Regions from separate parts of the Staphylococcus dromedarii genome, predicted to be linked through region 2. Evidence: predicted binding sites of a transcription regulator. Region 2 holds the regulator's gene; the other holds the start of a gene.
The links. Region 2 encodes LexA, which represses DNA repair genes until DNA is damaged. Its sites were predicted from a motif close to CGAACATATGTTCG; they were not measured.

Region 1: a site for LexA is predicted at 1,911-1,924, ahead of recA (recombinase RecA). Genes of this name have one in related genera too.

The regions. Positions count from the first base shown of each region.
Region 1 covers NZ_CP094718.1:962,362-969,505, reverse strand. The annotation lists gene rny (ribonuclease Y) at 1-414, opposite strand, end outside; gene recA (recombinase RecA) at 717-1,766, opposite strand; gene MUA88_RS04775 (CinA family nicotinamide mononucleotide deamidase-related protein) at 1,973-3,133, opposite strand; gene pgsA (CDP-diacylglycerol--glycerol-3-phosphate 3-phosphatidyltransferase) at 3,375-3,959, opposite strand; gene MUA88_RS04765 (helix-turn-helix domain-containing protein) at 3,999-4,394, opposite strand; gene MUA88_RS04760 (YmfK family protein) at 4,411-5,244, opposite strand; gene ymfI (elongation factor P 5-aminopentanone reductase) at 5,291-5,992, opposite strand; gene yfmH (EF-P 5-aminopentanol modification-associated protein YfmH) at 5,989-7,144, opposite strand, start outside.
Region 2 covers NZ_CP094718.1:1,342,825-1,349,968, reverse strand. The annotation lists gene MUA88_RS06590 (catalase) at 1-539, shown strand, start outside; gene rpmG (50S ribosomal protein L33) at 630-779, opposite strand; gene rpsN (30S ribosomal protein S14) at 940-1,209, shown strand; gene guaC (GMP reductase) at 1,291-2,268, shown strand; gene lexA (transcriptional repressor LexA) at 2,393-3,016, opposite strand; gene sosA (DNA damage-induced cell division inhibitor SosA) at 3,160-3,378, shown strand; gene MUA88_RS06560 (DUF896 domain-containing protein) at 3,511-3,747, shown strand; gene tkt (transketolase) at 3,860-5,848, shown strand; gene MUA88_RS06550 (YneF family protein) at 6,036-6,275, shown strand; gene MUA88_RS06545 (CcdC family protein) at 6,500-6,976, shown strand; gene sbcD (exonuclease subunit SbcD) at 7,091-7,144, shown strand, end outside.

The DNA of each region.
Region 1 (7,144 bases), 380 kb from region 2:
TTTCATTATTATTGTTTGAACACTACTCTCTTTTGCATCTACTTGTTGTTGTCTTTCTTCAAGTTTAGATTCTTTTTGGTCTAAAATCTCATCCTTCTTATCAAGTAAATCAGATTTTCGTTCCAAGTTTTCCTCTTTTTGAAGAAGTCGGGATTCTTGTCGTTGAAGTTCGCTACGACGTTCTCTCAGCTCGCTTTCAACTTGCTCACGAATCTTTTGGTTTTCTTCTTTTGCTTCAAGCAATTTCTCTTTTTTTAGATTCTCGGCGTCTTTTCTCCCCTGTTGGACAATATCATCAGCAGTATTTTTAGCTTGTACTTGCTGTTGATGTATTAAATTTTGGGCGATAAAATACCCCGCAACAACTCCTAGAATAATACCCAGCAAAATGAGTAAGAGGGTTAATAAATTCACACAAACACCTCCTTTTTCTAGGATTTGATCTGTATATAAACAATTCTATATGATTATATGAATATCACTAAAAATCATACATGTATAATTGTACGTTTTGAAGTCAGAAAAATCAAGACTTGAGTCATGACAACATCATCAATTCTTTAACTTATGAAAGTGAAAATTTCCTATTATTTTACTTTTTGTTCTGTGCATATCTTTAAATAAACAGTTGGTAGCTGATCTAAGTTAATCAATAAAAGATGGAACAGCCCGTCGCAACAAGCCATCCCACCTTAAATGAGTCTTTTTATTTTATATTATGCATCAAATAATGTATCTGCTTCTTCTGTTTGATCTTCAGCCTCAACTTCTGAATCACCAGCGATGCCTAATTTTTCACGTAGCTTTTGATCAATTTCCGCTTCTAAAGCTGGATTCTCTTTTAAGAACAGTTTTACATTTTCTTTACCTTGGCCCATACGTTCTCCATTATATGAATACCATGCACCAGATTTATCTACAATATCATGCGCAACACCCAAGTCGATTAACTCACCTTGGCGAGAGATACCTTGTCCGTACATAATATCTACCTCAGCCACTTTGAATGGTGGTGCTACCTTATTTTTTACAACTTTAATTTTTGTACGGTTACCAACTATATCTTGCCCTTGCTTCAACTGTTCGGCACGTCTTACTTCTAAACGAACAGAGCTATAGAATTTTAAGGCACGTCCCCCTGGTGTTGTTTCAGGATTACCGAACATAACACCTACTTTTTCACGAATTTGGTTAATAAAGATAGCTGTTGTTTTAGATTTTGAGATTGCTGCTGATAGTTTACGCAATGCTTGTGACATTAAACGTGCTTGTAAACCAACATGCGTATCTCCCATTTCGCCTTCAATTTCAGCTTTTGGTGTTAATGCTGCTACTGAGTCGACAACAACAATATCGACAGCACCACTACGAACAAAGGATTCTGCAATCTCTAAACCTTGTTCCCCGTGATCGGGTTGTGAAAGATATAGGTTATTAATATCAACACCTAACGCCTCTGCATAAACTGGGTCTAATGCATGCTCGGCATCGATAAATGCTGCTACCCCACCATTTTTTTGTACTTCAGCTATGGCATGTAAGGCAACTGTTGTTTTACCAGAACTCTCTGGTCCATAAACTTCAATGATACGTCCTTTCGGGTAGCCACCTACTCCTAGTGCGTGGTCTAAGGTTACTGATCCTGTTGAGATCGTTGATACGTTACGGTCTTTGTTGTCACCCAACTTCATAACCGCACCTTTCCCGAATGACTTTTCCATATTTTTGATTACTGTATCTAGTGCTTTCTGACGTTCATTATCCAATGATTGTACCTCCTAGTAGCGAATATCGTTTCGTTCTATCTATTCTAATTATCACTTATATAATTTGTTAAACGTTTATTCCATGTGCTTTTGTTGATTTATTTATACTATACAAGCTCCAATCTGAAATTACAAGTATTTTAGCGAATATTTGTTCGCTTATTTTCGATTGGTGTCCAACAATACGAACAAACGTACTTTAGTTTCTACTTCTCAAGTGTTGCTTCTTTGAGCCAATTCAACCACTCAATGAGCACATAGTTTTGACTGCGGTCTCGAATTAGATTGCGATATGTAGCCATTTTAAATTGCTTTAATCCAAATAAATCACCATCTAAGAAACCGATATACACTTGTTCATCAACTGCTAAAAGACTGATTGCTTGTTCTGTATTGAATTGTGATTGAACAAGTTTTGCACTGACTTGTACCTGTTCTTGAATCGATGCATCTATTTGTATATAGGATGGATGATGCAATAGATAGCCTTGCAAACGCTGTTGATGATCTGCTTGTTTTAAACGTGCATTCAGTAAACCATCTGTTACGCCATCATACACTGCAATACTTTTTTGCTGATGATTCATAACAGCTTGTTCGGGTGTCATGTTGTCCGAACCATAGTAAAATTCACCAATTCTAGAAAGGATCTCTATTTTGATAGGCGCAATCAATTCTCGGCATGTTTCAATATCCTCACCACTTGCTGTTAAACGGATTGTAACCTCATGTTTTCCTGCTAAAGGAGCAATCGTTGGATTTGATTGTTGCTCGATAAGATCTAATAATTCCGTTTCAGCCTGAGACTCACCAATACCACAAAAACGTAGTACTTCAGAAAAGATTGTCTGATCCGATTGTACAAAGAACGGCATCATTTCATTATCGACCATAGGCTTCATCTCACTTGGTGGCCCAGGTAACATGACAACATGTGTATCCTCATAGACAACATACATACCTGGTGCCATTCCTACACGGTTCGCCAAAACTTCAGAACCTTCTATAACAAGCGCTTGTTGTTTATTATTAGGTGTCATCACTTTATCTTGTGATGCAAAATAAGATTCAATAAACGCAAGTGCTTCTTCGTCCATAATTAATTGTTTATTCAACACTTCTGCCACTGTTTGTTTTGTTAAGTCATCTTTCGTTGGCCCAAGACCACCTGTATAAATAACAGCATCATATTGATCAATTGCTCGTTCTGTTACACGTTTTAAACGCTCTGGGTTATCACCTACAACAATATGTTCTAATACATGGTGACCCGCTTCATTTAACACACGGGAAATATATTGTGCATTTGTGTTGGCAATCTGCCCTAATAGCAATTCAGATCCAACACCAATGATACAAACTCTCATCTCCTGTTTCCTCCCCAAAAATCACTTTCTATCATGATAAATTATCTTTAAAATGCTTATTCATTATACCCTACACACGATTTGAATAACCAAGAAATGCTTCATATTTCATCAAATAAATCTCAATCATTATCGATTATCCATGATAACGACTCAACATTTTCTGCACTTAAAAAAGTGATATTCAAAACCTCTTTAAAGATTAAGAATATCACTTTATACTTTTTCTCATATCTCGAGATTATTTTTTATCTTGTAAAAAGACGTCGCGTCCTTTATAGAAATATTCAACACCAGATAAGATTGTGAAGAATACACCAATATATAACAATACTTGTCCGAGAGAGAAACCGATCCATTGACTTAATGGTTCACCTAATAAAATAAATACTAACGCAACCATTGTAACAGCTGTTTTAACCTTACCTAATTGACCAGCTGCACTGACAAATCCTTGCTCAATTTGTAGTAAACGTAAGCCTGTGACAGCAAACTCACGTGCAATAATAATAATGGCAACAACTGAATTTGTAAGACCGAGTTCAACGAGTACAATCAATGACGCTGATACAAGTAGTTTGTCTGCTAATGGATCCAAAAATTTACCCATATTCGTGACGAGTTGCCATTTACGCGCAAGGTAGCCGTCCACAAAGTCACTAATAGATGCCAAAATAAAAATTAAGCCGCTGATTAAAAATTCAATACGTACCTCTTGTCCTCCAAAAAATGCCATTTGCCCCATACCAAAATCAACAAGTGCAAATAACATAAAGAGAGGAATTAGTATCACACGAAATAGTGTGATCTGATTAGGTATATTCATGATTCATCCTCTTTCTAATAATCTTTTTATACCGATTCATTATAACACAAGTCCAAATACAGCCCAAAAAACAGCTGTTACACCAATAAGACTTGCAATAATCATCGCAACTTGCTTTGTTTCTTTATCACGATTTTGAAATTGTGCTGATTTTTCGCCATTTGATAATTGTTTCAATGCTTCTGAAGCAAAACGGTGGGTTTTCGGTAACTCTTCTCGATGTTTTTCAAGAAGTTGCACACTATCCATATTGACCGCTTGTGCATATTTACGTATAAAACCAATTACGTATGTAGGTTGATTCAACGTCTCAAATTGATTATTTTCAATCGCAATTAACGTTTCACGTTGGATATGTGTCCGAGATTCTAACTCAGTTAGTGTCATCCCTAAACGCTCTCTCTTACTCTGTAAAACTTCACCAATTAATCTCACTGATTCAACCTCCTACTTAAAATCCTCCGAAACCATCACCAAATCCACCAAATGGATCACCAAAATCTAAGTTATTTTTACTTTTTACAGTTTTTTGTTTCATCTCATCATATGCAATTTCTTGATTCTCTTCTGCACGTAATTCAATGATGTAGTCAAAGTCATCCATTTCATACTCACTCGCTTCGACGAATAAATCTGGATGTTCCACCACCTTAGCAGATGGTAAAGTCATCACTTCACGCACTAATTCTTGATGTTTTGGGTTTTGTTCCCTTGCTGTTACAGCTCCATCAATGATATAAACGTGATCTTTGTCATATTCACCTTTGATTAATGAACTGCGAACTGTTTGTTTAATGAGCGTTGAACTAATAAACAACCAACGTTTATGAGCGGAAACGCTCCCTGCAACAATTGACTCTGTTTTTCCAACTCGTGGCATCCCACGAATACCAATCAACTTATGACCTTCTTGTTTGAAAAGTTCTGCCATAAAGTCTACAAGTAGCCCCAAGTCATCTCTTTCAAAGCGGAAGATTTTTTTGTCTATTTCATCTTGTTTCAAATAACGACCATGGCGAACAGCCAATCGGTCTTTTAATTCAGGCGGTCTTAATACATTCAATGAGATATCATCAATTTCTTTCAATAATGTCTCAAAGCGTTTTACCTTTTCTTCACTATCTGACTTAATGATAAATGCACGTGTTGATGTTTGTATCCCATTGATAGAACCAATATTAATCCCCATCATACCGAGTAAGCTTGAAACATCCCCTAGTAAACCTGCTCGGTTCTTATTAATATCATACTCCAAATACCACTCTTTTTTTTCAGTCATCGACATATCGCTCACCCCTTCAAACACGGATCTCTTTTTCATATTATAGCAATTATGTGTACCAGCCACCATTAATACGTTGAACTGTACCCGTAATACTTTGAGCACGTGGTGAAATCAGATGATTAACAATATGTGCAACTTCTTCAGGGGCAACAAAACGATTCTGTGGCAGTTCTTCCAATAAAGCGGAACGTGTTTCTTCGTCCAATTGTTCAGTCATCGTTCCTGATACAACACCAGGTGCAATGGCATTAACTGTGACAGAAGTCATCGCAAGCTCTTGACTTAATGCTTTCACAAAGCCAATTTGAGCAGCTTTCATTGAAGAATAGATGGTTTCAAAACTCGCTCCAGCTTCTCCCCAAATCGATGAAATCGCAATAATACGGCCATGCGGTCGTTGCATTAACTGCCCGACAAAATGCTGGCAGAGTTTTATAAAATTAAATACATTAATACGGTATGTTTCATCAATTTGTGCATCCGTCATGTCTTGTAGCATGCCGAACACACTGCGGCCACTGACATAAATCAACGCATCTAAGTTTTGAATGAAAGATAAGCGTTCAAAGTCGATTGACTGCGACACATCTAGTTGAAGTAATTGGACTGGTTGACCATCATATCGCTTCGTTAATTCATCAGGCGATGTACGATGATATGTCAAAATCACTTCATATCCTTCAGAAAGTAACTCTTGAACAACTGCTGTACCTATTGTACCAGAGCCACCTACAACGAGTGCTTTCATGATGGTTTAATCTCCAATCGGCTATCTACAACATTCTCTAAATCCAAGCGTTGACGAGCCGTTTCATTCATTGAATCTAGCGTAATTTCATCAATGATTTCTAGCAATTCAAATAATGCCACACCATCAAAATAATATTTTGTTGCTTGGTTCGCAATATGTTCTGGTGAGTTCAAGCTTGAAATATACTCACCGATAAATTGTCTTTTCAGTAATTCAAATGCTTTTTCATCTTCAACACGCCCAAGTTTAGCTTGCAACTCTGCTAACAAACGCTCCTTCAATTGATCAGGTGCATCTGTTGTTGATGTGACAAGTGAAAAACTGTATGTGTGTTCAATGACCGTTTGATAGCTAAATGTCGCATCAATCAAGTGTTCATTCAATAATGATTGATAAAACGGTGTCTCTTCTCCATAAATCAATTCAAAGAAAAATGACATTTCCATATCTTCTTGCACACGTCGTCTTTGTGATACATCCAATTGATTATTTTTAAATCCTAACATCAATCTTGGTGATTGTACTTGCATCTCTTCTCGCATCTCAGCTTCAAGTACAGGATGTGCTTCTTGTAAAGGATCTCGAACAATCTCAGGTTGTGCTTCAATATGACGTGCATCTTCATGTGTTTTTACGAGCTCATAAATATGTGCCGGATCCACATCACCTACCACAAATAACACCATATTAGATGGATGGTAAAATGTTTCATAACATAAATATAAGTCATCTTTCGTAATGTCATAGATGCTTTCAACACTACCAGCAATGTCTACTTTAACAGGATGGTCATGATACATCCCACGTAAGGTATTAAACATCAGACGATAACCAGGTTGCTCTTGATACATTTTAATTTCTTCAGCGATAATCCCTTTTTCTTTTTCTACTGTTTCTTCAGTAAAATAAGGAGATTCCACCATTTTTAAAAGGCGTATGATATTTTCATCAATATAGTTAGTCGCACTGAATAAATAACTTGTACGATCAAAACTTGTAAAGGCATTGACTTGTGCATCATATTCCGCAAACTCCGTAAATAAGTCACCCTCTTCTTTTTCAAACAACTTATGTTCTAAAAAGTGCGCTACCCCGTCAGGCACTGTCACAAATTCGTCTGATTGATGTGGCTTGAATCGTGAATCTAAT
Region 2 (7,144 bases):
ACATCATTCCAGGCATCGACTTCTCACCAGATAAAATGTTGCAAGGTAGACTGTTCTCATATGGTGATGCGCAAAGATATCGTTTAGGTGTCAATCACTGGCAGATTCCTGTTAACCAACCTAAAGGTGTGGGTGTAGAAAATATTTGCCCATTTAGCCGTGATGGTCAAATGCGTTTCCTAGATGGTAACGGTGGCGGTTCTACACATTACTATCCAAATAGTACAGGTGCTTTTAAAGATCAACCAGAATATAAACGTGCACCTCTTAGCATCGAAGGCACAGCATTTGAACATGATTTTAGAGAAGATGATGATAATTACTTCGAACAACCTGGCAAGTTATTCCGTTTACAAACACCAGAACAACAGCAACGTATTTTTGAAAACACAGCAAATGAAATGGATGGTACAACGGATGAAGTGAAACACCGTCATATTCGTCATTGTTATCAAGCTGATCCAGAATATGGTAAAGGTGTGGCGAATGCATTAGGTATGACTGCACAATTAGATGAGATTTTAGGAGATTTAAAATAATCATATATAAAGAAAAATGGTGAGCGTACGAATCGCTCACCATTTCTCTATCATTGTCGTATTTTTTTGATTAGTCGTGATATGCCGTTATTATTTTGTTTCTCTGTGTAAAGTGTGCTTATTTAATCTTGGGCAATATTTCATCATTTCGATACGCTCTGGGTTTGTACGTTTATTCTTAGTAGTGATGTAGTTACGGTCACCACATTCAGTACAAGCTAAAGTTACATTAATACGCATGGTATTCCCTCCTTTGGTTTTAAAATAAATTGAAACCATTACGATTTAATATTTTATCACGCTTTTTTGGATTTGCCAACATTTTATCTTGCGTTTATGAAAGAAAATATGCTAGTATGTAAAACGTAATGATTACGATTTATAAAAAGGTGGTATAAAAATGGCTAAAAAGTCTAAAATAGCAAAAGAAGCAAAGCGTGAAGCATTAGTTGCACAATACGCTGAATTAAGACGTGAATTAAAAGCAAAAGGTGATTATGAAGCACTTCGCAAACTTCCACGTGATTCATCACCAACAAGATTAACAAGAAGATGTAAAGTTACAGGTCGTCCTCGTGGCGTCATGCGTAAGTTTGAAATGTCTAGAATTTCATTCCGTGAATATGCACATAAAGGCCAAATTCCAGGCGTTAAAAAATCTAGCTGGTAAATTTCATTCCCTTTGTTTACTTTATCCGTTAATGATAGTATATTATCATATGGATAAAATAAATGAGGGGTTTTTTAAAACATGAAAATTTTTGATTATGAAGATATACAATTAATTCCAAACAAAAGCATCGTGAAAAGTCGTTCAGAAATTGACACATCTATCCAATTTGGACCTAGAAGATTTAAATTACCAGTCGTTCCTGCAAATATGCAAACAGTGATGAATGAGCAACTTGCAGAATGGTTTGCAGAAAATGAATACTTCTATATTATGCACCGTTTTGATGAAGCGGCACGTATACCATTCATTAAACGTATGCATGAAAAAGGTTTATTTGCTTCAATCTCAGTTGGTGTTAAAGACCCTGAATTTGATTTTGTTGAAAAAATTAAATCTGAAGACTTGAAACCTGAGTATATCACAATTGATATTGCACATGGTCATTCAGATCAAGTTATCGATATGATTAAACATATTAAAAAACATTTACCAGAAACATTTGTTATCGCTGGGAATGTTGGTACGCCTGAGGGTGTTCGTGAATTAGAAAATGCTGGTGCAGATGCAACGAAAGTGGGTATTGGACCAGGTCGCGTATGTATTACTAAGATCAAAACTGGTTTTGGTACAGGTGGTTGGCAATTAGCAGCAATTAATCATTGTAGTAAAGCAGCACGTAAACCAATTATTGCAGATGGTGGTATTAGAACACACGGTGATATCGCAAAATCTGTACGTTTCGGTGCATCAATGGTTATGATCGGTTCTTTATTTGCAGCACATGAAGAATCTCCTGGTGAAACAGTAGAAATGGATGGCAAGAAGTACAAAGAATACTTCGGTAGTGCATCTGAATATCAAAAAGGTGAACGCAAAAACGTAGAAGGCAAAAAAATGTTTGTTGCACACAAAGGTTCACTTAAGGATACGTTAAAAGAAATGCAAGAAGACTTACAAAGTTCAATTTCTTATGCAGGTGGCAAAGATGTTGATTCATTAAGAAAAGTAGATTATGTCATTGTGAAAAACTCTATTTTCAATGGTGACAGAGATTAATTTAAAATAATGATTGATGATATAGAAAAAGCTCAGGGCACAATGCCTCTGAGCTTTTTTGATAATAAGTAAGGAGTTTTATTGAGAAGTTTATACGAGTAAAATATCATATTGATCCTGTTGACTACATTTCTCTAAATAGACCAATGACTTTCCCTAATACTGTTACATGTTCTAAATAAATCGGACTTAGCATACTATTTTCAGGTTGTAAGCGATAGCGATTTTTCTCTTTATAAAAGCGTTTAACAGTTGCCTCATCTTCATCCGTCATCGCAACGATAATATCACCATTTTCTGCAATAGATTGACTACGTACAATAACTTTATCTCCATCCAAAATACCCGCTTCAATCATACTATCACCCACAACATTTAATATGAAAATTTGTCCATTGTGCGTTGAAGTAAAATGTTCTGGTAGTGGATAGTATTCTTCAACATTTTCAACAGCAGTAATCGGCATACCAGCCGTTACTTTCCCTATTACAGGTACAAAAATTGTTGCTTCCATATTTACAGGTTCGCCCATTAATTCATGAACAATTTCGATAGCACGTGGCTTAGTTGGGTCTCGACGAATATATCCTTTTTCTTCTAGACGAGAAAGGTGCCCGTGTACAGTAGAACTCGAAGCTAAACCAACGGCCTCTCCAATCTCACGAACACTTGGTGGATAGCCTTTAGATTGTACGACCTGTTTGATAAATTCAAATATTTCACTCTGTCTCTTTGTTAATTCTCTCATAATTAGCACTCCTCCGTTAAATTTAAGACAATTATAGCATATTACACGAACATGAACAAACATTTGTTCGTCTTTTTGTTGACACGGAACATTCGTTCTGTTAAATTACTTATACAAACAAATGTTCGAGGGAGTGTATGAAGATGATACAACGTAAATATTCTGAAATGGTCTTATTTTTAATGGTGTTTTTAGCATCGGTTGTATTATTTTTCACTTTTTTTATTATGATAAGTCACAATGGGCAAACAGAACAAACGTACGAAATGACTGATCATACTTTAAAAAATAGTGAACAATATGAGTCTGCACCTCATCAAAGTAATGAGGATAGTGTATTTGCAATTACATTGAGCGAGTAAACAATATTGAAGGCAACACCTGCTAGATTTTGATGTTGATTGTTTCGCAATTATTTCATTAAGTAGAAGTGTTTGGTTTTTGCCCTTATTTCTGATATATTTTTTGTAAAGAAATTGACGGAGGGTTGCAGCATGTTAAGCCAAGAAAAACTAAATCGTATTAATGAATTAGCAAGAAAGAAAAAAGAACAAGGATTAACAGAAATTGAAGCGAAAGAACAATCAAAGTTAAGAAGTGAATATTTAGAAACATTCCGTGGTAGCTTTAAGGCACAGATTGAGCAAACAAAAGTAATTGATCCCCAAGGTAATGATGTGACACCAGAGAAATTAAAAACAATTCAAAAACACAACAATCTACGTAAATAGTTGTCACATTTTTCACAAAAAATATTTAATGATTATGATGGATTTATTAGGTATCCAATATGGCTTTCAGTTATAATATGGATATGAAGAGAAATAGAAGGGAAGTTATTTTATGTTCGATAAAAATGATACTTTAGCAGTAAATACTTTGCGTGCATTGAGTATTGACGCAATTGAAAAAGCTAATTCAGGACACCCAGGTTTACCAATGGGTGCAGCGCCAATGGCTTACACGTTATGGACAAGACATCTAAATTTCAATCCAAAAGCTGATCAATATTTCAATAGAGATCGATTTGTATTATCAGCTGGTCACGGATCTGCATTATTGTACAGTTTATTACATGTATCAGGTGCTTTAGAGATGGACGAGTTGAAGAACTTTAGACAATGGGATTCAAAAACTCCTGGACATCCTGAGTTCCGCCATACACAAGGTGTAGATATTACAACAGGACCATTAGGACAAGGATTTGCAATGGCAGTTGGTATGGCAATGGCTGAAAAACATTTATCAGCAAAATATAATCAAGATGATATTTCTGTTGTAGATCACCACACATACGTTCTTGCATCTGATGGTGACTTAATGGAAGGTATTTCACATGAAGCGGCATCACTTGCAGGTCATTTAAAATTAGATAAGTTGATTACGCTATATGATTCAAATGATATTTCATTAGATGGTAAAACAAACAAGTCATTCTCTGAAAATATTAAGCAACGATTTGAAGCATATGGTTGGAATCATCTTTTAGTTGAAGATGGTAATGACTTAGAAGCGATTAATCGCGCTATTGAAACAGCTAAAGAACAAACAGGACCAACAATTATTGAAGTAAAGACAATTATTGGTTATGGTTCACCAAATAAATCTAATAGCCATACATCTCATGGTGCGCCTCTTGGAGCGGACGAACGTGCTTTAACTTTTGAGAATTATGCATTAGATGCGAATAAACAGTTCCACGTGGATGAAGTTGTTTATGATATTTTCAAAGATACGATGATTGCACGTGCAGATGCGCATGAAGCAGCTTGGGAAGCAGAATTTAAAAAGTATGAAGAAAAATACCCTGAACTTGCAGCGACACTAAAAACAGCAATTGCTGGAGAACTTCCAGAAGAGTATACAGCATCATTACCACAATTTGAAGTGGGGCACAAAGCGGCTTCACGTGCTGATTCTGGAGATGTTATTCAAGCATTAAGTGCTGCAGTTCCATCATTCTTCGGTGGTTCAGCTGACTTAGCATCATCAAACAAGTCTAATGTAAAAGAAGAAGGAGATTTCTCTGCTGAAGATGGTAGCGGTAGAAATATTTGGTTTGGTGTGCGTGAATTTGCTATGGCTGCAGCAGTTAATGGTATGGCAGCACATGGTGGTGTTCATCCATATGCAGCAACATTCTTTGTATTTAGTGACTATGTAAAACCAGCATTACGCCTGTCATCATTAATGGGATTAGGTTCAACATTTATCTTTACACATGACTCAATTGCAGTTGGTGAAGATGGACCAACACATGAGCCAATCGAACAATTAGCAGGGTTACGTGCGATTCCAAACTTAAACGTGATTCGTCCAGCAGATGGTAATGAAACACGTGTAGCATGGCAAGTTGCATTAGAATCTAAAAATACACCGACTGCATTAGTCTTAACAAGACAAGGTTTACCAGTATTAGATGTTGACGCAACAGTCTTAGAAGAAGGTGTTCGTAAAGGTGCATATGTTGTTTATGAAACTGAAACAGCACCAGAATATGTACTTTTAGCTACTGGTTCAGAAGTGAGCCTTCTTGTTGATGTAGCAAAAGAATTAGCTGAGCAAGGTAAAGGTGTACGTGTTGTTTCTATGCCGAACTGGCATGCATTTGAACAACAATCACAAGCTTACAAAGATGAAATTTTATTACCACATGTTGAAAAACGCGTTGCAGCTGAAATGGGTGCAACATTAGGTTGGCATAAATATGTAGGTATGAATGGTAAAGTGATTGGTATTGATCGTTTTGGTGCAAGTGCACCTGGTGACTTAGTGATTGAAAAATATGGATTCACAAAAGAACGAGTTTTAGCTGAAATCGAACAACTTTAATTACTTATTACAACTAAATTGAGAGAATAAAAATAGGGCAATGAAAGCAAAAGGGTCTTTTGTTGTCCTATTTCAATTTTAGAATTTGTGACGGATGTATACGAAACTTTTCACAGATGCACAGATTTCTTTTGCCGTCTCTTGAAAACAGAGGTTATTTTTAGTAAAATGCTATAGGATAAAGAAAGTGGGTGAAACGATGGCGACATGGTTAGCAATTTTATTAATTGTCATTGCACTTATCATCGGTCTTGTTGGTGGATTCTTCTTAGCACGTAAATATATGATGGACTATTTAAAAAAGAACCCACCTATCAATGAAGAAATGTTACGTATGATGATGATGCAGATGGGTCAAAAACCATCACAGAAAAAGATCAATCAAATGATGACAATGATGAATAAAAATATGGACAAAAAAATGTAATATTGATTTATATAAGCAAGGGAATCGGTGGTTGTTACAGCATAGATTCTCTTGCTTTTTACTTTTATGTGTATTTTAATATAACTATAATAAACGAGTAAGTTAAAAATGACTGGCACACGTGTTTGGTGGGTGAGCTTAGGATACTTAGATTCCTATAATGCTTACACACCTTAATCATTGTACCAATCGTATTAAGTCCTATACTCTGAGGAGGCAACACAGTGAGCTATTTAGTATTTTCCATTATAGTGGCTTTTGTTATGGGTGCCATTGTCATTGTTGTGAGAATGAAAGCACAACAATTTCCAGTGAATGAGAAGAAAATTATTTTGCCACCCGTTTTTATGTCAACAGGGGCATTGATGTATGTTGTGCCATACTTTAGATTGACACATGCAGAAATTGTAGAGTCGATTGTGATAGGTGTTATCTTCTCAACGGTCCTCATGATGACATCGCATTTTGAAGTGAAAGATAATGCGATTTATCTAAAAAAATCAAAAGCATTTCCAGTAGTACTGGTATCATTATTAATTATTCGAACAGTACTTAAAGTATTTTTAGGGAATTCCATTGATGCGGGTGAACTTGCAGGGATGTTCTTTTTACTTGCTTTTAGTATGTTGTTACCTTGGCGTTTAGCAATGCTTTGGCGATATAAACAATTAAAAAAACGCATGCTCAATCAAACAATCTAAAAGAAGTATGTTTAATATAAGAAAGACTGTAGCGGCAAGCAGCGAACATAGCCAGTAGGTGTGTGACCTGCTTGTTCTTTTTTAACGCACAAATAATGAATTCGAGGTGGTAAAATGAAAATCATTCATACAGCTGATTGGCATTTAGGGAAGCGACTCAATGGACAT